One region of the Pseudomonas sp. M5A4_2d genome, then DNA from elsewhere that is predicted to be linked to it. Evidence: predicted binding sites of a transcription regulator. Region 1 holds the regulator's gene; the other holds the start of a gene.

Region 1 (9,630 bases):
GTCGAGGTTCGACACCGCCTTCTGCATGGCTTCGTCGCCGCTGTTCAGGCCCAGGCGCACCAGGCGGTTACGCACCAACACCAGTTCGCCAACCATGTTCATGATGTCGTCCAGGCGTGCGGTATCAACGCGCACGGTGGTTTCGGCTTCACTGGCAGGCTTCTCGGCCACGGGTGCCGCTGCGGCACGTGCAGGCGCCGGGGCGGCTGCAGGGGCTGGAGCGGGCTTGGCGGCAACCGGGGCGGCGGCTTTGGCCGGCGCAGGTTTCGCCGCGACAGGCGTGGCGGTCGCCGCAGCAGCCGGGGCCACTTCGGTGAACTTGCCCTTGCCGTGCAATTCGTCCAACAAGGCTTCGAATTCGTGATCGGAGATCAGCCCGTCAGCGGCAGGCTCTGCGCTGGCGGCAGGCACGGCAGGCGCGACGACGGCCGTGGCCGCGACTTCCGGCAAGGCTTCGGCCGCAAAGGTGCCTTTGCCATGCAACTGGTCGAGCAACGCTTCAAATTCGTCGTCGGTAATGTCGGTGCTGGCGCTGGCGCTGGCAGCCGGAACTTCCGGCGTAGCGGCAGGTGCCACCGCGTCGGCAGCGAACTGGCCTTTGCCATGCAACTGGTCGAGCAGGGACTCGAATTCAGCGTCGGTAATGTCTTCGCTGGTCGGCGTTGCAGGCGGGGCGACCGCTTGCGGTGCTTCAGCTTCGGCCTTCACCGCACTGAGGGAGTTGAGCAACTGCTCGAACTCGCTGTCCGTCACGTCCGCTTCCGGCTCGGCCACAGGCGCCGCTTCCACCACCGGTGCAACCGAGGTGTCGGCAGGTTCTGCCAGGCGCGCCAGGGCGGCCAGCAGTTCCGGCGTGGCCGCCGTGATCGGTGCACGTTCGCGCACTTCACTGAACATGCCGTTGACCGCATCCAATGCTTCGAGAATCACGTCCATCAGTTCCGAGTCGACGTGTCGCTCACCCTTGCGCAGGATGTCGAATACGTTCTCGGCGATGTGACAGCACTCCACCAGCTCATGGAGCTGGAGGAAGCCGGCGCCCCCTTTTACAGTGTGAAAACCGCGAAAAATTGCATTGAGCAGGTTCGCATCATCCGGGCGGCTTTCCAGCTCGACCAGTTGCTCGGACAGTTGCTCTAAAATTTCGCCGGCCTCTACAAGGAAATCCTGAAGGATTTCTTCATCGGCGCCGAAGCTCATGTGGGTGCTCCTTAGAAGCCTAAACTGGATAACAGGTCATCTACGTCATCCTGACCTGACATAACGTCTTCACGTTTATCGGCATGAATCTGCGGACCTTCACCCTTGGCGAGATGTTTTTGTGGATCTTTTTCCGAGAGGATCGCTTCGCGGTCATGTTCGATGCCGGCAAAACGATCAACTTGGCCAGCCATGAGCACCAATTTGAGCAAGTTGCTTTCCACTTCGGTGACCAACTGGGTCACGCGTTTGATCACCTGACCGGTGAGGTCCTGGTAATCCTGGGCCAGCAGAATGTCATTGAGGTTGCTGGCAACCTTGCGGTTTTCCTCTTCGCTGCGCGACAGAAAAGCGTCGACCCGACGCGCCAACTCACGAAACTCTTCAGCCCCCACTTCCCGACGCATGAAACGGCCCCAGTCAACGCTGAGGGCCTGCGCTTCGGTCGCCATGCCATTGACCAGGGGCGTGGCGTTTTCCACCAGGTCCATGGTGCGGTTGGCCGCCGCCTCAGTCAGCCTGACCACATAGGACAGGCGTTCGGTGGCATCGGTGATTTGGGAGATTTCTTCGGCCTGGGGCATGTGCGGGTCAATCTGAAAATTGACGATCGCACTGTGCAGCTCGCGTGTGAGCTTGCCCACTTCCTGGTACAGGCCGCGGTCACGGGTCTGGTTAAGCTCATGGATTAACTGCACCGCGTCGCCGAACTGGCCTTTTTCAAGGCTTTCGACCAACTGGTGAGCATGCTTTTTCAGGGTCGACTCAAAGTCTGCCTGCGATGATTCTTTATGCTCCATAGCTCCCCCGTGGTGGCATCAGCCGTGGATGCGTTCGAAGATTTTTTCGATCTTCTCTTTCAAGGCCAATGCAGTGAATGGCTTAACCACGTAACCGTTAACCCCGGCTTGGGCGGCTTCGATGATCTGTTCACGCTTGGCTTCGGCGGTCACCATCAGCACAGGCAGGCTGCGCAGTTTTTCATCGGCGCGCACGTGACGCAGCAAGTCGATGCCGGTCATGCCCGGCATGTTCCAGTCGGTTACCAGAAAGTCGATGCTTCCGCTGTTGAGGATAGGAATCGCCGTCAGGCCGTCATCCGCCTCGACCGTGTTGGTGAACCCAAGGTCACGCAACAGGTTTTTTATGATCCGCCGCATCGTTGAGAAGTCATCAACGATGAGGATTTTCATGTTCTTGTCCAATTCGACCTCCAAGCAGTCTTAAACGCGCCCAGCACCTGGACGCGCCATTTCAATCAACAGGCGTTACACAAAAAGGACTGCCAGGGGTACCACGGAACGAACCCGCGAAAGACTTTTCACCTCTCGCCTAATTGCGCTGCAGTATCCCCACACTGCCTGTCAGCGCGCGCGCCACTCTCCCAATCGCCCCCGCAAGCGGGCTGCGCACTGGCTATGCAGCTGGCTGACACGCGATTCGCTGACCCCCAGGACCTCACCGATTTCCTTGAGGTTCAGCTCTTCGTCGTAGTACAGCGCCAACACCAGTCGCTCACGCTCAGGCAAATTGGCAATCGCCTCCGCCAACGCCCCCTGGAAGCGTTCATCTTCCAGGTCGCGCGACGGTTCGAGATGTGCACTCGCGCCGTCCTCGTGCAGCCCTTCGTGTTCGCCGTCCTGCAACAGGTCGTCGAAACTGAACAGGCGGCTGCCCAAGGTATCGTTCAAAATCCCGTAGTAATCGTCGAGACTCAATTGGAGTTCGGCCGCAACTTCATGATCTTTAGCGTCACGACCTGTTTTTGCTTCAATTGCACGAATTGCGTCACTGACCATTCGCGTGTTGCGGTGTACCGAACGCGGCGCCCAGTCCCCTTTACGCACTTCATCGAGCATCGCACCACGGATACGGATACCCGCATACGTCTCGAAACTCGCGCCTTTGCTCGCGTCGTATTTGGTCGACACTTCGAGCAGGCCGATCATGCCGGCCTGGATCAGGTCTTCAACCTGCACACTGGCAGGCAGGCGTGCCAGCAAGTGGTAGGCAATGCGCTTGACCAAGGGCGCATAGCGCTCGATCAATTCGCCTTGGCTGTCACGTGCCGAGTTTTTGTAAAGGTTATAGCCGCTGGCTGTCATAGCACCGGTCCTGCGCTCGTCTGATGCACCAATCGCTCGACGAAAAACTCCAGATGCCCGCGCGGGTTGGCGGGCAACGGCCAAGTATCGACCTTCTGGGCAATAGCCTTGAACGCCAATGCGCACTTCGAACGAGGGAACGCTTCATAGACTGCACGCTGCTTTTGCACAGCCTTGCGCACACACTCGTCATAGGGAACTGCGCCAACGTATTGTAAGGCGACATCGAGGAAGCGATCCGTGACCTTGGTCAACTTGGCGAACAGGTTTCGCCCTTCCTGCGGGCTTTGGGCCATGTTGGCCAGCACACGGAAGCGATTCATGCCGTAGTCACGGTTAAGCAGTTTGATCAGGGCGTAGGCATCGGTGATGGAGGTGGGCTCATCGCAGACCACCAGCAGCACTTCCTGGGCAGCGCGCACGAAGCTGACCACGGACTCGCCGATCCCGGCGGCGGTGTCGATCACCAGCACGTCGAGGTTGTCGCCGATGTCACTGAACGCCTGGATCAGGCCGGCGTGCTGCGCCGGGCTCAGATGCACCATGCTCTGGGTACCCGAGGCCGCCGGCACGATACGAATGCCACCGGGACCTTGCAGCAGCACATCGCGCAGCTCGCAGCGGCCCTCGATCACATCGGCAAGGGTGTGTTTGGGTGTCAGCCCCAGCAGAACGTCGACGTTCGCCAGCCCCAGGTCAGCATCCAGCAGCATGACCCGACGGCCAAGCTCTGCCAGGGCCAGGGACAAATTCACTGACACGTTAGTTTTTCCGACGCCACCTTTGCCGCCGGTCACCGCGATCACCTGTACGGGATGCATGCTGCCCATTTTATTTCTTTACCTTGTCTTGCTTAGACGCAGGCTACATGGCTTGGCCGCGTGAATCGCTTGCAGACCATCGATGTAGATACTTTTCACGGTGTTCATCCTGCCCTTCAACCCACCCGCTTTGCCGGGTTGTGGTAAAGGTCGGCGAACATGTCGGCCATCGCTTCCTCGCTAGGCTCTTCTTGCATTTGCACGCTGACAGCACGGCTGACTAACTGATGACGGCGCGGCAGATGTAAATCATCCGGAATCCGCGGCCCGTCGGTCAGGTAGGCGACCGGTAATTCATGACTGATGGCCAGGCTCAGCACTTCACCCAGGCTCGCCGTTTCGTCGAGCTTGGTCAGAATGCAACCCGCCAGGCCGCAACGCTTGTAGCTGTGGTAGGCAGCGGTAAGAACCTGTTTCTGGCTGGTGGTTGCAAGCACCAGGTAATTTTTTGACTTGATGCCACGCCCAGCCAGGCTTTCCAGCTGCATGCGCAATGCCGGATCACTGGCTTGCAGGCCGGCAGTGTCGATCAGCACCACACGCTTGCGCAGCAACGGGTCGAGCGCGTTGGCCAGGGACTGGCCCGCGTCGACGTGGGTCACCGACACATTGAGGATGCGGCCCAGGGTCTTAAGCTGTTCCTGGGCGCCAATACGGTAGCTGTCCATGCTCACCAGCGCGATATTCTGCGCGCCGTACTTGAGCACATAACGCGCAGCCAGCTTGGCCAGGGTGGTGGTCTTGCCCATGCCGGCAGGGCCGACCATGGCGATCACACCGCCCTCTTCCAGGGGTTCGATTTCCGGGGTGACGATCATGCGTGCCAGGTGGGCCAGCAACATGCGCCAGGCCTGGCGAGGCTCTTCGACTTCAGCAGTCAGTGCCAACAGGTCGCGGGACAACGGGCCGGACAGGCCGATGCGTTGCAGGCGACGCCACAGGTTGGCCTGGTGCGGTTTGCTGCCTTGCAGCTGGTTCCACGCCAACGAGCCCAATTGCACTTCAAGCAGCTCACGCAGGCCATTGAGTTCAAAACGCATCGAGTCAAACACGCGCTGGTCGACTGCGGCAGCCGGGGCTGGCGCTGCAGGACGCGGCGGTTCTTTGAACGTCGGCTCAACCAGCGGTTCGGCGGCGGTCAGCGGCAGGCCGGCGAACAACTGGCGACTGCTGGTGGAATCGCTGTCGCCACGCATACTCAGCTCAGCCTGGGCCGAGACAATGCGCGAAGCGGTCTTGCGCAGCTCGTCCTCAAGTTCCATGTTCGGCACGCGCGGCGCCAGCGCCGAGGGGGTGTAATCCAGGGCAGCCGTCAGCTCGACACCGCCGGCAATACGGCGGTTTCCAATAATCGCGGCATCGGCGCCCAGCTCATCACGTACCAGTTTCATGGCCTGACGCATATCGGCGGCGAAAAAACGCTTAACTTGCATATCCCACTACCTCAGCCGTTGGGCCCTACTGTCGCGACAATAGTCACTTGCTTGTTGTCAGGAATTTCCTGATAAGCCAAAACGTGCAAATTCGGCACTGCCAGACGTCCAAACCGCGACAACATCGCTCGGACCGGGCCCGCCACCAGCAGAATCACCGGGTGACCCGCCATTTCCTGACGCTGCGCGGCTTCGATCAACGAACGCTGCAGCTTCTCAGCCATGCTTGGCTCCAGCAGAACGCCCTCTTCCTGGCCTTGCCCTGCCTTCTGAATACTATTGAGCAATATTTGTTCCAACCTTGGCTCCAAGGTGATAACAGGCAGCCCAGACTCAACCCCTACAATGCTTTGCACGATTGCACGGGACAATCCGACGCGCACCGCAGCCACCAGCGCGGCAGTATCTTGACTCTTGGCGGCATTGTTCGCGATGGCCTCGGCAATGCTGCGAATGTCGCGCACCGGCACCTGTTCGGCGAGCAAGGCCTGCAGCACCTTGAGCAACTGCGACAGCGACAGCACGCCGGGCACCAGCTCTTCGGCCAATTTTGGCGAGGCTTTGGCCAGCAACCCCATCAATTGCTGGACTTCCTCGTGGCCGATCAGCTCGTGGGAGTGCTTGTAGAGAATCTGGTTAAGGTGGGTAGCGACCACCGTGCTGGCGTCTACCACGGTGTAACCCAAAGACTGTGCCTGGCTGCGCTGGCTGACTTCGATCCACACCGCTTCCAGGCCAAAAGCCGGATCTTTGGCGGTTATGCCGTTGAGTGTGCCGAATACCTGGCCGGGGTTGATCGCCAGTTCGCGGTCGGGGTAGATCTCCGCTTCGGCGAGGATCACGCCCATCAGGGTCAGGCGGTAGGCACTGGGCGCCAGGTCGAGGTTGTCGCGGATGTGCACGGTGGGCATCAGGAAGCCCAGGTCCTGGGACAGCTTCTTGCGCACACCCTTGATCCGCGCAAGCAGTTGGCCACCTTGGTTGCGGTCTACCAGCGGGATCAGGCGGTAGCCGACTTCCAGGCCGATCATGTCGATCGGGGTGACGTCATCCCAGCCAAGCTCCTTGGTTTCCTGGGCGCGGGCCGGCGACGGCAGCAAGTCCTGCTGGCGGGCGATTTCCTGCTGGGCCTGGACCTTGACGAGGTTTTGCTTGCGCCAGAACAGATAAGCACCGCCGGCCGCCATGGCCGCCATGCTCAAGAACGAGATATGCGGCATGCCGGGCACGATGCCCATGATCGCCATGATGCCCGCCGCCACGGCCAGCGCCTTGGGCGAAGCGAACATCTGCCGGCTGATCTGCTTGCCCATGTCTTCGGAGCCCGAAGCACGGGTCACCATGATGGCTGCAGCTGTAGATAACAACAGTGATGGCAATTGCGCCACTAAACCGTCACCGATGGTCAGCAAGGCGTACACCTTGCCCGCATCGCCGAAGGTCATGCCGTGCTGGAAGATGCCGACTGCCATCCCGCCGATCAAGTTGATGAACAGAATCAGCAGGCCGGCGATGGCGTCGCCGCGCACGAATTTGCTGGCACCGTCCATGGAGCCGTAGAACTCGGCTTCCTGGGCCACTTCCAGGCGGCGGGACTTGGCTTGGTTCTGGTCGATCAGGCCGGCGTTGAGGTCGGCGTCAATCGCCATTTGTTTGCCGGGCATGGCGTCGAGGGTAAACCGCGCGCTCACCTCGGAAATCCGCCCGGCGCCCTTGGTCACCACTACGAAGTTGATGATCATCAGGATCGCAAACACCACGATACCGACCACATAGTTACCGCCAATCACCACTTCACCGAAAGCCTGGATCACCTTACCGGCGGCGGCGTGGCCGTCCTGACCATGAAGCATCACCACCCGCGTAGACGCCACGTTCAGCGCCAGGCGCAGCAGGGTCGCAATCAGCAGGATGGTCGGAAATACCGCAAAATCCAGCGGCCGCAGGGCATACACACAGACCAGGAGCACCACGACGGACAGGGCAATGTTGAAGGTAAAAAACACGTCGAGCAGGAACGGCGGCATCGGCAACATCATCATTGCCAGCATCACCAGCAACAGCAACGGCACACCCAGATTTCCCCGCGACAGGTCAGTCAGGGTGCCACGGGCCGTGCTGAGCATTTGAGAGCGATCTACCACCGGTATTCCTCGTGTTCCTTGAAGCAAAGTTTTGACGCTGGAGGGCGTCCTGAAGGCGGTATTGCAAGAAGCCTTCCAACTTTTGCTCTGAGGCTCAGATGACCGCACAAGCGACCACGCCTACCGGGTGTAAATCCATCCAAATGTGGGAGGGGGCTTGCTCCCGACGGCGGTGGTTCAGCGAGTACATTGCCGACTGACACATCGCCTTCGCGAGCAAGCCCGCTCCCACATTTGGATCTGTATGAACTCGCCGCCACCAAGGAAATTTCCGACAGGGTTTTAAGGTGCCCCTAGGAAACCCGCTCTCTAGTCTCCGTACACCGCTGCAAATACAGTGGTCGGGCGTCGCGGCTCGCAATATCAAGGAGAACTCTTATTCCTTACCAAGGAGCGACGCCATGTCCAAAACCACACAAAATTCCCCCACCGCGCTCTTCACCGTCATCGACGGCATCAGCACCGAAGACCTGCTGGTCAACCTCACCGAAACCCTGGAGTCCGCCCACGCGCTGGCCTGCGACTTCGCCTTTGATCTGGAAGGGTCGCGGCGAGAAGGCGCGCTGGGCATTGCGCAGTTGATTGAGGTATCGCGGTTATTGGCTGAGCGAGCGCTGGATGACATGGGGCCGCCGCCCGAGTCAGAACCCGGCAAATTCTAGGCAGAACATCAGATAACAGATCGTTCCCGCAGGTGGGAACGATCAAGTGAATCTTTACGCAACGCGCACATTCACAGCCTGGAGCCCTTTCAGGCCTTTCTCAACCTCGAACTCCACCTTTTGGTTTTCCGTGAGCGTCTTGAACCCCTCACGCTGAATCGCCGTAAAGTGAACGAAGACTTCAGCGCCGCTATCATCCGGAGAAATAAAACCAAACCCCTTACTGTCGTTAAACCACTTAACAGTACCTGTCGCCATTGCCGTTCTCCTGACCTCCGGGTCGATGAGCCACAGAGGTCGCTAGATAATTTTGATGTTGGTCGCAAAAATACCCGTGGGACGATGGATCCTCGCAAATTTCACCCGTTGCCCCTTTTCCAGCCAAATTCCGGCCGTACTCTTGAGATCGACACGCACGGGCTCATCACCGTCATCAAGGGCAATCACGCCTTCCCCGGTTTTTCGGCAATAAGATTTGATCGTACCCATTACCGCTTCCATCACTGCTCCCTCTGCATCTCTTAACTACCTGTGTGCAGTGTGGTGCCATGGAACCGCGGGAAGGCGGCGCTGACTACTGTCAGAGTTGACAGGTAGACGGTGATTAGCGACGAGTGGTAATGATTGGATCGCGGCTTAATTGTGGCAAGCGAGCTCGCCAAAGGAAGCAGCTCACCACCAGCCCAGTATCAGGAATCGCGGCGCAAATCCGGCGGAATCGGCAGGTCTTTGAGCGGATCAGGCCGCTTGCCCTTGCCCGCGCGGTATTGGCGGATTTGATAGACATAAGCCAACACCTGCGCCACGGCCAGGTACAGCCCCGCAGGGATTTCCTGATCGAGGTCGGTGGAGTAGAAGATCGACCGCGCCAGCTCCGGCGACTCCAGCAAGAGGATGTCGTTGGCCACGGCAATTTCGCGGATTTTCAGCGCGGTAAAGTCGCTGCCCTTGGCCAGCAGCATCGGCGCGCCGCCCTTCTCCGGGTCGTACTTGAGCGCCACCGCGTAGTGCGTCGGGTTGGTGATGACCACGTCGGCATCGGGCACCGCCGCCATCATCTTGCGCTGGGACATTTCGCGCTGCAGCTGACGAATACGCTGCTTGACCTCGGGGCGGCCTTCCTGGTCCTTGTGCTCGTCGCGCACTTCCTGCTTGGTCATCAGCAGTTTCTTGTGGCTTTCCCACAGCTGGATCGGCGCATCCACGGCAGCGATGATGATCAGCCCGCAAGCCATCCACAGCGCGCTCCAGCCCACCACCTGCAC
Region 2 (9,630 bases), on a different contig from region 1:
CGATGACGACCACACCGCCGTGCTGTTGACCACGCCCCACTTGCAACCCGGTGCCGGGCGCTGCAACTTGCCGTGCGTGTTGTTGCTGGAGCAGGAGCCGCTGGTTGCGCCGCTGGGTGTCAGCGATTGGCTGATCCGGAGTGTCCTGGATTCCGATACATTGCGCCGGTGCTTGCGCCACGTGCGTGAGCGGGGCGTGCTGGAAAACACCTTGCAGCGCCTGGCCGAGCAGGACCCGCTGACCGGCATCGCCAATCGACAGGGTTTCCAGACCTTGCTGGCGGCGCGATTGGTTGAGAACGAAGGCCGCGGTTTGGCCCTTGGCCACCTCGACCTCGACAACTTCCGTCACGCCAACGACGCCTTGGGCCATCAGGCGGGCGATCGGTTGATCCTGCAGGTGGTCTCGCGGCTCAAGAGCCAACTCGAAGCCGGTGACCAACTGGCGCGGCTGGGCAGCGACGAATTTGCCCTGCTGATTGATACTCGCCGCGCGCCTCAGCGCGCCGAATGGATGGCCGAACGCATTACCGAAGCCATGGCCGAGCCCTACTGGGTAGACGGCGAAAGCCTGTTGATCGGTTGCAGCCTGGGTGTGGCACATGCCCGCGCCCGCGCCGGTGCCGACCCGTTGATGTGGCACGCGCACATCGCCATGCAGCAAGCCAAAAGCACTCAAGGCTGCACCTTTCATATCTTCAACGAACGCATCAACCGCAATGCACGCAGCCTGGCTGACCTGGAAAGTGAACTGCGCCGCGCGCTGCGCCGTGACGAACTGGAACTGCACTACCAGCCGCGCCTGGACCTGGACGACGGGCACATCGTCGGCCTTGAAGCGCTGGTGCGCTGGCGCCACGGCGAACGAGGCCTGTTGCCGCCCAGCGAATTTGTCCCCTTGGCTGAACAGAGCGGTCTGATCGTACCGCTGGGTTACTGGGTCATCTCCCGAGCCCTGCGCGACATGCAAGACCTGCGCGAGCGCGGCCTGCCGCCGCTGCACATGGCGGTCAACCTTTCGTTTCGTCAATTCCAGGACAGCCAATTGCTCTCGACCCTCAGCCGGCTCATTGCCGAGCGTGGTGTGGAAGCGCAGTGGCTGGAGTTTGAGCTCACCGAAACCGCCGTGATGCGCCGCAGTGATCTGGTCAAGCAGACCATGGATGCCCTCGGCCGCCTAGGCGTGAGGTTTTCCCTGGATGACTTCGGCACCGGTTTTTCGTCGTTCGTGCACCTCAACAGCCTGCCGATTGCCTTGTTGAAGATCGACAAAAGCTTTGTCGGCGGTATGGAAGAGCGTGAAGAAAACCGCAAGCTGGTGCACGCCATGATCAACCTGGCCCACAACCTCAACCTGGAAGTGGTGGCCGAAGGCGTGGAAACGCCCGAGCAGCTTGCGCTGTTGAGGTTGTTCGGCTGCGACCAGGCCCAGGGTTACTTGATCAGCAAGCCTTTACCGTTGCCGGAGTTGGTGGAATACCTGACGTTCGGCAAGGGTGAGCAGGCGCTTTTGGGCTGAGTATTCGAGTGTTGTAAACCCAATCAAATCTGGGGGCTGGCTTGCCTGCGGTGGCATCACTTGGTTATGCCTGACACACCGAGGTGCCTGTATCGCAGGCAAGCCTGCTCCCACATTGACCGAGCACATCCTCTAGTCGGGTTGCATAGCCTGGAATTGCGTATCTATTTGCGGCTCCCGACGAATCATCCTCTCCATCTTCGCCTCAAACGCCCAAGTCAGGCTGATGGCCGCGCAGGCAAGGCCCAGTGCCAGGCCCCACCACACGCCAGTCGGCCCCCAGCCCAGGGTGAACGCCATCAGCCATGCCGATGGAGCGCCGATCAGCCAATAGCAGCCCAAGCCCACCAGGAAGGTGGTCTTGGCGTCTTTCAGCCCACGGATGCAGCCCATGGCGATGGTCTGCACGCCGTCGAACAATTCGAACCAGGCCGCTACGGCCAGCAGGCTGACAGCGAGGATGATCACGTCGTGGAAGGCCGGGTCGTTATGGTCGAGGAATAGCCCGATAAGCGGATCGGAAAACAGCCACAGCACCGCCGCAAATCCCAACATCACCGCCGCGCCAAATCCGATGCCGACCCTCCCGGCCATGCGCGCATTCAGCAACTGCCCGGCGCCATAATGCTGGCCGATACGCATGGTGATCGCATACGACATGCCCGCCGGCACCATGAACGCTACCGAGACAATTTGCAGGGCAATCTGATGCGCCGCCAATTGCGTACTGCCCATGGTGCCCATGCACAACGCCGCGAAGGCAAACAGCCCGACTTCCACCGCATAGGTGCCGCCAATCGGCAATCCCAGGCGCCACAGCTCGCGCAAATACTGGGTGTTGAGGCGCAGCAGGCCGGTGCCGAGCGGGTAGGCCGCGTACGTCCGATTGCTGCGGATGTACCACATCAGCGCCAGGGCCATGCTGTTGGCAACGATGGCCGTGACCAAACCGATGCCCATCAAGCCCAATTTGGGCAGGCCGAACATGCCTTCTATCAGCGCGTGGTTGAGGAAGTAGTTAAGCACCGTGCCGCACAAGCTGATCACCATCACCGGGGTGGCCTTGCCGATGGCGCTGGTGAAACCACGCAAGGCCATGAAGCTCAGGTAGCCGGGCAGGGCGAACGGCAGGATGGTCAGGAATTGCCCCGCCGCGTGCACGTTGGTTTCGGTCTGGCCAAACATCAGCAATACGGGCTTGAGGTTCCATAGGAGTAAGCCGGCCACCAGGGCCATCAGCCAGGCCAGCCATAGCCCGGCCTGGGTCAGGCGAGTAGCGCCTTCGATGTCGCCCGCACCATGACGAATAGCGACAAGGGTGCCCACGGCGGCGATAACGCCGATGCAAAAAATCGCCACGAACGAATAGCTCGCGGCGCCGAGGCCACCACCGGCCAAGGCTTCGGGGCTAAGGCGGGCCATCATCAGGGTGTCGGTCAGCACCATCAGCATGTGTGCCAACTGTGAGGCAATCAACGGCCCCGACAGCCGCAGAATGGCCCAGAGTTCGGTACGTACCGGATGCTGCATGATCATCACGCTCAAAAAGTCGGAGGGTTGAGGAAGGGTTGATTCTCGGCGCTTTGAGCGCATTGCACAAAACGATAAATGCGATCGTTTGCATGATTAAAACTCATGCCTCAGTGATTCTGGTAGGGTTTCGATATTGCGCTGTCGGAGCTTTCCTAATGTCTCGTCGCCTTCCTCCGCTTTATGCCCTGCGGGCCTTTGAAGCCGCGTCCCGGCATAACTCGTTCACCCGTGCGGCGCAGGAGCTGTCGATCACGCAAAGTGCCGTCAGCCGACATATCCGCACGCTCGAAGAGCATTTCGCCTGCCGCCTGTTCCAGCGCAGCGGCCGAAACCTGCAACTCACCGAAGCGGCGCGCCTGCTGCTGCCTGGAGTACGTGAGGGCTTCGCTGCGCTGGAGCGGGCCTGCCATACCCTGAATGCCGAAGACGACATCCTGCGCATGAAAGCGCCGTCCACCTTGACCATGCGCTGGCTGCTGGCGCGGCTCAGCCGCTTTCGTGCGTTGCAGCCCGGCAACGAAGTGCAACTCACGAGTGCGTGGATGAGCGTGGATGAAGTGGACTTCAACCAAGAGCCTTTCGATTGCGCGGTCCTGTTGAGCTACGGGCATTTCCCGGCAGACTGGGAGGCCAGTTACCTGTTCCCTGAACTGCTGATCCCGGTGGGCGCCCCCAACCTGCTGGCCGATGGGCCTTGGGATGTTAATCGCTTGGCGTCCGCTGAGCTGCTGCACCCTACGCCCGACCGCCGCGACTGGCGCAACTGGCTGGAGCGCATGGGGCTGTCGTCGCAGGTGTCGCTCAAGGGTGGGCAAGTGTTCGACACCCTCGAACTGGGCATGATCGCCGCGGCGCGAGGATACGGGGTGTCGATGGGCGATCTGCTGATGGTGGCTGAAGACGTCGCCCAAGGGCGATTGAGCCTGCCGTGGCCGACCGCCGTGGCCAGTGGGGAAAATTACTACCTGGTGTGGCCGAAAACCCGTCCCGGTGGTGAGCGTTTGCGCCGTTTGGCGGAGTTTCTGCAAGGGGAAGTTAACGCCATGGAGTTGCCCCGGGTTGAACGTCTGGATTGACGCGCTACCGAGCGTCCGTGCAATCGTTTGCGCGATACCCCGGTGAATCGCTCAAGTATTACCCGCACCCGCCGAAGTAGGGGTGTTGGAACCTTCGTGCACCAACGTTTCCCACCAGATAATTTGCCGAGCAGCGCTATGAGATCAGGATGATCCTGGCCTCGGCCAGGAGCTGTCATGTCTCAACCTCGCGCTCGGATCGCCTCTCAGTTAGGCCTCGCCTTGGCCGTAATTTTGGCTGTCGTTATTAGCGGCAGTACTGTTTTCGCCTTGCGCTCCCTCGACTCCGCCAACCTCGACACGCGCGAGGAACACCTGGCCAGCGAGGCGCGCCTGCTCGCTGACCAACTCAACACCTTCCACAGCACCTTGCGCGAGAGTACCCAGCGTTTGAGCGGGCTGTTTGAAAAGCGCTTTGGCGCGGGGTTGAGTGTGCGTGGCGAACAGCCGGTAGCAGTGGCCGGTGTGCAGACCCCGAGCCTGTTCCTGGGCAGCGACCTGTTGAACAACGATTTCGATGAGGTCGATGAGTTCAAGGACACCTCCGGCGGCGTGGCCACGGTGTTTGTGCGCAGCGGCGAAGACTTTATCCGCGTCAGTACATCCCTGACCAAACAGGATGGCAGCCGCGCCATCGGTACGGCCCTTGACCACCAGCATCCGGCCTATCAGCGCCTGCTGGCCGGGCAGAGTTATGTCGGCCGAGCGGTGTTGTTCGACCGCTCCTACATGACCCAGTACACGCCGGTGCGTGATGCGGCTGGCAAGGTGATCGCCGTGCTGTTTGTCGGCTTCGACTACACCGACGCCCAGAACGCCCAGTTCGACAACCTCAAGCGCTTCCGTATCGGCCAGACGGGTTCCCTGGCCTTATTGGACGAACAGAAACACTGGCTGGTGCCGCCGGCAGGTGTGCAGGCGCTGGACCAGGCGATCCCGGTGATGCTCGACCTGGCCAAAAAGCCAGGCAAAGGCCTCTTCTGGAGTGACAAAAACGAAGACTTCTACAGCGTCTCGGTGCCGTTTGAAGGCGGCCCGTGGGCGGTGGTGGCGAGCATGCCGAAGTCCGAAATCCGCGCGGTGACCTGGGCGGTGGGCATTCGCCTGGTGATTGGCAGTGTGTTGGCAATGTTGTTCGCTGTGGGCGCTGCGGTCTGGCTGTTGCGCAGTAAATTGCAGCCCCTGAGCGACCTGGTGCGCCAAGCCGAAGCCCTCGGTGCGGGTGATTTGAGTGCGCGCCTCAATGTGTCCAGCCATGACGAAATCGGCCAACTGGCCCGCAGCTTCAACCAGATGGGCGAAGCGCTGTCGACCATGGTTTCGCATATTCGCAAGGCGGCCGAGGAGGTCAACAGCCGAGCCCAGGCGTTGTCTGGTTTGTCTGGTGGTGCCTATGAAGGCATGGAGCAGCAGTCCGGCGAGATCACCAGCATGGCCGGCGCAGTGGAGGAGTTCAGCGCGACCTCGCTGAACATCGCCGACAACATGGGCAACACCGAGCGGCTGGCCCAGGAAAACGCCCAACAGACGCGTATCGGCCGCACTTCGATGCAGGAGGCGTCGTCGTCTTTGGAGCATATCGCTGCGGCGCTGAACAGCACGGCCACCGTAATCAATACCCTCGGCCAGCGTTCCCAGGAAATCGGCGGGATTGTCGGCGTCATCACCTCGATCGCCGAGCAAACCAACCTGCTGGCGCTCAACGCCGCCATCGAAGCCGCACGTGCCGGTGAGCAAGGCCGAGGTTTTGCCGTGGTTGCCGACGAAGTGCGCAACCTGGCTTCGCGCACCCGTCAGGCCACCGACGAAATTTCCGGCATGATCCAAAGCATCCAGCAGGAAACCGGTAATGCCATCAGCACCATGGAGCACGGCAACGTGTTGATGCAGGAAGGCCTGTCGCGCAATGCTGACGTGGCGTCGGCCCTGGCGCGGATCGACGAGCAAAGCCGCTCGGCGGGCCAGCAGTTTGCCGCGATCACCACCGCGACCCAGGAGCAGAGCAGCACGGCAAACGTGCTCAGCAGCAACCTGCAAAGCATTGCGCTGGCCAACAGCGAGCAGCGTGAAGTGGTGTCGAACCTGGCCATTACCGCCAGGGAACTGGAAACCCTGGCGGCTGGCTTGCGGCATGAGGTGGATCGGTTTCGTTGAGGCCTAGCGGTCGCCGAGGCCTGGGTCCACACGCTTGCCGATATCCTTGAGGCGCGCGAGCTGATCGACCATCCCCGGCGCCTCATCCAGGCTGCTGACGAAGGTCCACAGGTAAGTCATTACCGCGTACACGTGGCCGGCCTTGACCGCAGGCGACAGGGCCAGCTGGCTGATCGCGACGACAAACAGCAGGGCGGCGAGCGTACCGATAAACAGGAACGCGGCCGCCTCGCGGTCTGACAGCCAGATCCGCAGGCGCGACAGCACGTGATAGTGGCGCTGCAAGGTTTGCACGCCGACCTTTTCCACCAAACCGATTTCCTTCTCCAGGCGGTCATTCAAGCGCTCATGCAGCTGCTGATTGCGCCGGGCGAAGCGTGGCAGCAAGGTGGTGCACAACAGCAGTGCCCCCAGACACGCCAGGCCGATCCACGGTTCGATCACCAGCAACATCACCGCCGCACCGACGATGGAGACCAGCGCCGTCGCGATGATCGGCACGTGTTTTTCGAAGAAGTCGACAAAATCCCGTGCCAATACCACCCGCGCCGCTGCCCTTGACGTGCTGTGATTTTGCAGGCGCTGGTTGAGAATGACCGGCACCGCGAGGTCAGCGTAGATCCGCGTGAAGGTGCGGGTGTCCAACGCGCGGCGCGCCGCCCCGACCACCCAAAACATCAAGACCACGGCGGCGTAAAACAACGCACTGCCGGCATCGCCGCGGATGATCGAGTCCACTGCAAACCCTGCAAATAGCGGGTAGGCCAGCAGTAGCGCGTTCTCCAGTGCAACCAGCGACAGCGTGCAAAACAACTTGCCAGGGTAGGCCCGGGCAATTGCTTTGAGGGTCTGGCTGGCGGACTGTTGGCCAATTTTCTTGCTTTCTTCGATCAGAATTTGCGGAGTGACGGATGACATAGGTGCACCAATGGGGTGATAGACGCTATTATTGAGCGACTGCTCAAGTATCCTTGAGCGATCGCTCAAAAAGCAAGCGCCACCCATCTACCGGCGCCCGAAGGAATTGTCCATGTCGCGTATCGACCGTAAAGACCAAATCATCGCCGCCGCCCTGGAGCTGTTTCGCAGCAAGGGGTTTGCCGATGTGTCCACCCGCGACCTGGCCGAGCATGCCGGCCTGTCCCGCAGCCACGTCTACCACTACTTCAGCGACTGGAATGAGCTGCGCCGCGAAGCCTTTGTGCGTTTTGCCAATGAACAATTGGATGAGGTCCGCGCCCCGCTGGCGGGCGTGCCGCCGCTTGAGGCGCTGGTCGGGTTCTTGCGCGATTGCCTGCCGTGCACCGCCGACGCTGGCTGGGCGCTGTGGCTGGATGCGTGGGACGAGGCGATGCATGACCCGCAGATGGCTCAGGCCTATCTGGTGATCAATGCTCAATGGCAAGGCATGCTTGCCGAAGTGATCGAGCAAGGTGTCGCTGAAGGCGTTTTTCGCTGTGATTCGCCCCAACGCGCTGCCCGGCAGATCTTTGCCTTGGCGATGGGCTATGCCGATGACCTGATGCTTAAGCCATCCACCGAATCGGCCGAAGCGGTGCTGGATGAGGTGATGGAAGTGGCGAGGCTGCTATTGGATTTCCCCAAGGCGCATTAGCCAACTGCCGCAGGGCGGTACTGCAGCGCCTCCGCCAAATGATGGCGGGCGATGTGCTCTACCTGTTCAAGGTCGGCCAGGGTCCGCGCCACCTTGAGCAACCGATGGGCTGCGCGCAGGGACAATGTCAGCCGTTCGCAGGCGCTTTCCAGCCAGCTCTCATCGGCTTTCGCCAGTCGACAGTGCTTGCGTAACCCTGGCAGGTCCAGAAAAGCATTGGCACAGCCTTGACGTCGTTGCTGGCGCTCGCGGGCCTCGGCAACCTCTGCTGACGCCTTCGCCGTGTTATCGCCGTCCTGTTGGGTGGGGTTCAACGCGGTCGTTTCCCGGGCGACGGTTACGTGCAAGTCGATGCGGTCCAGCAATGGCCCGGAGAGTTTGTTGCGATAGCGCTGGATCTGCTCCGGCGTACAGCGGCAACGCCCGCTGGGGTCGCCCAGATAGCCGCAAGGGCAGGGGTTCATGGCGGCCACCAATTGAAAACGCGCGGGGAAACTCACCCGGTCACGGGCGCGGGAAATCACAATATGCCCCGACTCCAGTGGCTCGCGCAGCACCTCCAGCACTTTGCGATCAAACTCCGGCAACTCATCCAGAAACAGCACACCATGGTGGGCGAGGGTGATTTCCCCGGGTTGTGGTTTTGAACCCCCGCCCACCAGCGCCGGCCCGGAAGCGGAGTGGTGCGGCTGGCGAAACGGGCGGTGCGGCCAATGGCTCAGCGGCGCCGGGCTGACCACTGACTGAATCGCGGCGACTTCCAGGGCTTCCTGTTCACTCAGTGGCGGCAGCAGCCCAGGCAGCCGACTGGCGAGCAACGTCTTGCCGGTGCCGGGTGGCCCGCTGAACAGCAGGTTATGCGCGCCCGCCGCCGCGATCAGCAAAGCGCGCTTGGCTGCCAGTTGCCCCTGCACTTCGCTCAGGTCCGGATAGGGTTTGTTCAGGTACAGCAGCCCGTCGGACTTATAGGGCTCAATCGGCACATGCCCGTTCAGGTGCGCCACCACCTGTAGCAGGTGGTCTACCGCAATCACCTTCAACCCCGACGCCAGGCACGCTTCCTCGGCATTGGCCCGAGGCACTATCACGGTGCGCCCGGCCTTGCGCGCCGCCAGCGCGGCGGGCAGCACGCCTTTGACCGCGCGCACCTCACCGGACAGCGCCAACTCCCCCAGGCACTCCACGTCGTCCAGCATCAACGCCGGCACTTGCATGCTGGCCGCCAGAATCCCCAGGGCAATCGCCAAATCAAAACGCCCGCCGTCCTTGGGCAGGTCGGCAGGCGCGAGGTTGAGGGTGATGCGGCGGGCCGGGTATTGCAGCGCTGAGTTAAGGATGGCGCTGCGCACGCGGTCCTTGCTTTCCTTGACGGCAGTTTCCGGCAGGCCTACCAGCGTCAGGGAGGGCAGGCCGTTGGCCATATGCACTTCAACGCTGACGGCAGGGGCTTCGACGCCAATCTGGGCGCGGCTGTGGACGATGGCGAGGGACATGCTCGTTCCTTGAAGAGAGGGCCGCTTCCTGCGGTTTTTCAAGGGTAGACGAGGGGGTGGAGAGCGAGGCGGGAGAGGTTTTACAGAACGTATCCGAGGAGTAGCGCAATACCAATGTGGGAGCGGACTTGCTCGCGAATACGGTGGGTCAGTCAGCATCTATGAATCTGACAGACCGCATTCGCGAGCAAGCCCGCTCCCACAGTTGACTGAGTTGTGACAGTTACTCAGCAGTGGGTG

What was found. The regulator FliA, encoded in region 1, starts transcription of late flagellar genes. The targets are predictions, from matches to a motif close to CTAAAGTTTNNNNNNNNNNNGCCGNTAA.
Region 2: ACLBW8_RS09045 (methyl-accepting chemotaxis protein) is a predicted target of FliA. The motif match lies at 4,179-4,206, and genes of this name have one in related genera.

Annotation. Positions count from the first base shown of each region.
Region 1 covers NZ_JBKEZW010000001.1:455,174-464,803, reverse strand. Annotated here, with positions in the region: gene ACLBW8_RS02140 (chemotaxis protein CheA) at 1-1,200, opposite strand, end outside; gene ACLBW8_RS02135 (protein phosphatase CheZ) at 1,212-2,000, opposite strand; gene ACLBW8_RS02130 (chemotaxis response regulator CheY) at 2,019-2,393, opposite strand; gene fliA (RNA polymerase sigma factor FliA) at 2,565-3,305, opposite strand; gene fleN (flagellar synthesis regulator FleN) at 3,302-4,135, opposite strand; gene flhF (flagellar biosynthesis protein FlhF) at 4,243-5,559, opposite strand; gene flhA (flagellar biosynthesis protein FlhA) at 5,571-7,685, opposite strand; gene ACLBW8_RS02105 (DUF6124 family protein) at 8,105-8,365, shown strand; gene ACLBW8_RS02100 (cold-shock protein) at 8,420-8,623, opposite strand; gene ACLBW8_RS02095 (cold-shock protein) at 8,666-8,866, opposite strand; gene flhB (flagellar biosynthesis protein FlhB) at 9,055-9,630, opposite strand, start outside.
Region 2 covers NZ_JBKEZW010000002.1:435,548-445,177, reverse strand. Annotated here, with positions in the region: gene ACLBW8_RS09060 (putative bifunctional diguanylate cyclase/phosphodiesterase) at 1-1,519, shown strand, start outside; gene ACLBW8_RS09055 (NorM family multidrug efflux MATE transporter) at 1,652-3,055, opposite strand; gene ACLBW8_RS09050 (LysR substrate-binding domain-containing protein) at 3,208-4,128, shown strand; gene ACLBW8_RS09045 (methyl-accepting chemotaxis protein) at 4,306-6,282, shown strand; gene ACLBW8_RS09040 (ABC transporter six-transmembrane domain-containing protein) at 6,286-7,200, opposite strand; gene ACLBW8_RS09035 (TetR/AcrR family transcriptional regulator) at 7,313-7,897, shown strand; gene ACLBW8_RS09030 (YifB family Mg chelatase-like AAA ATPase) at 7,894-9,390, opposite strand; gene ACLBW8_RS09025 (accessory factor UbiK family protein) at 9,614-9,630, opposite strand, start outside.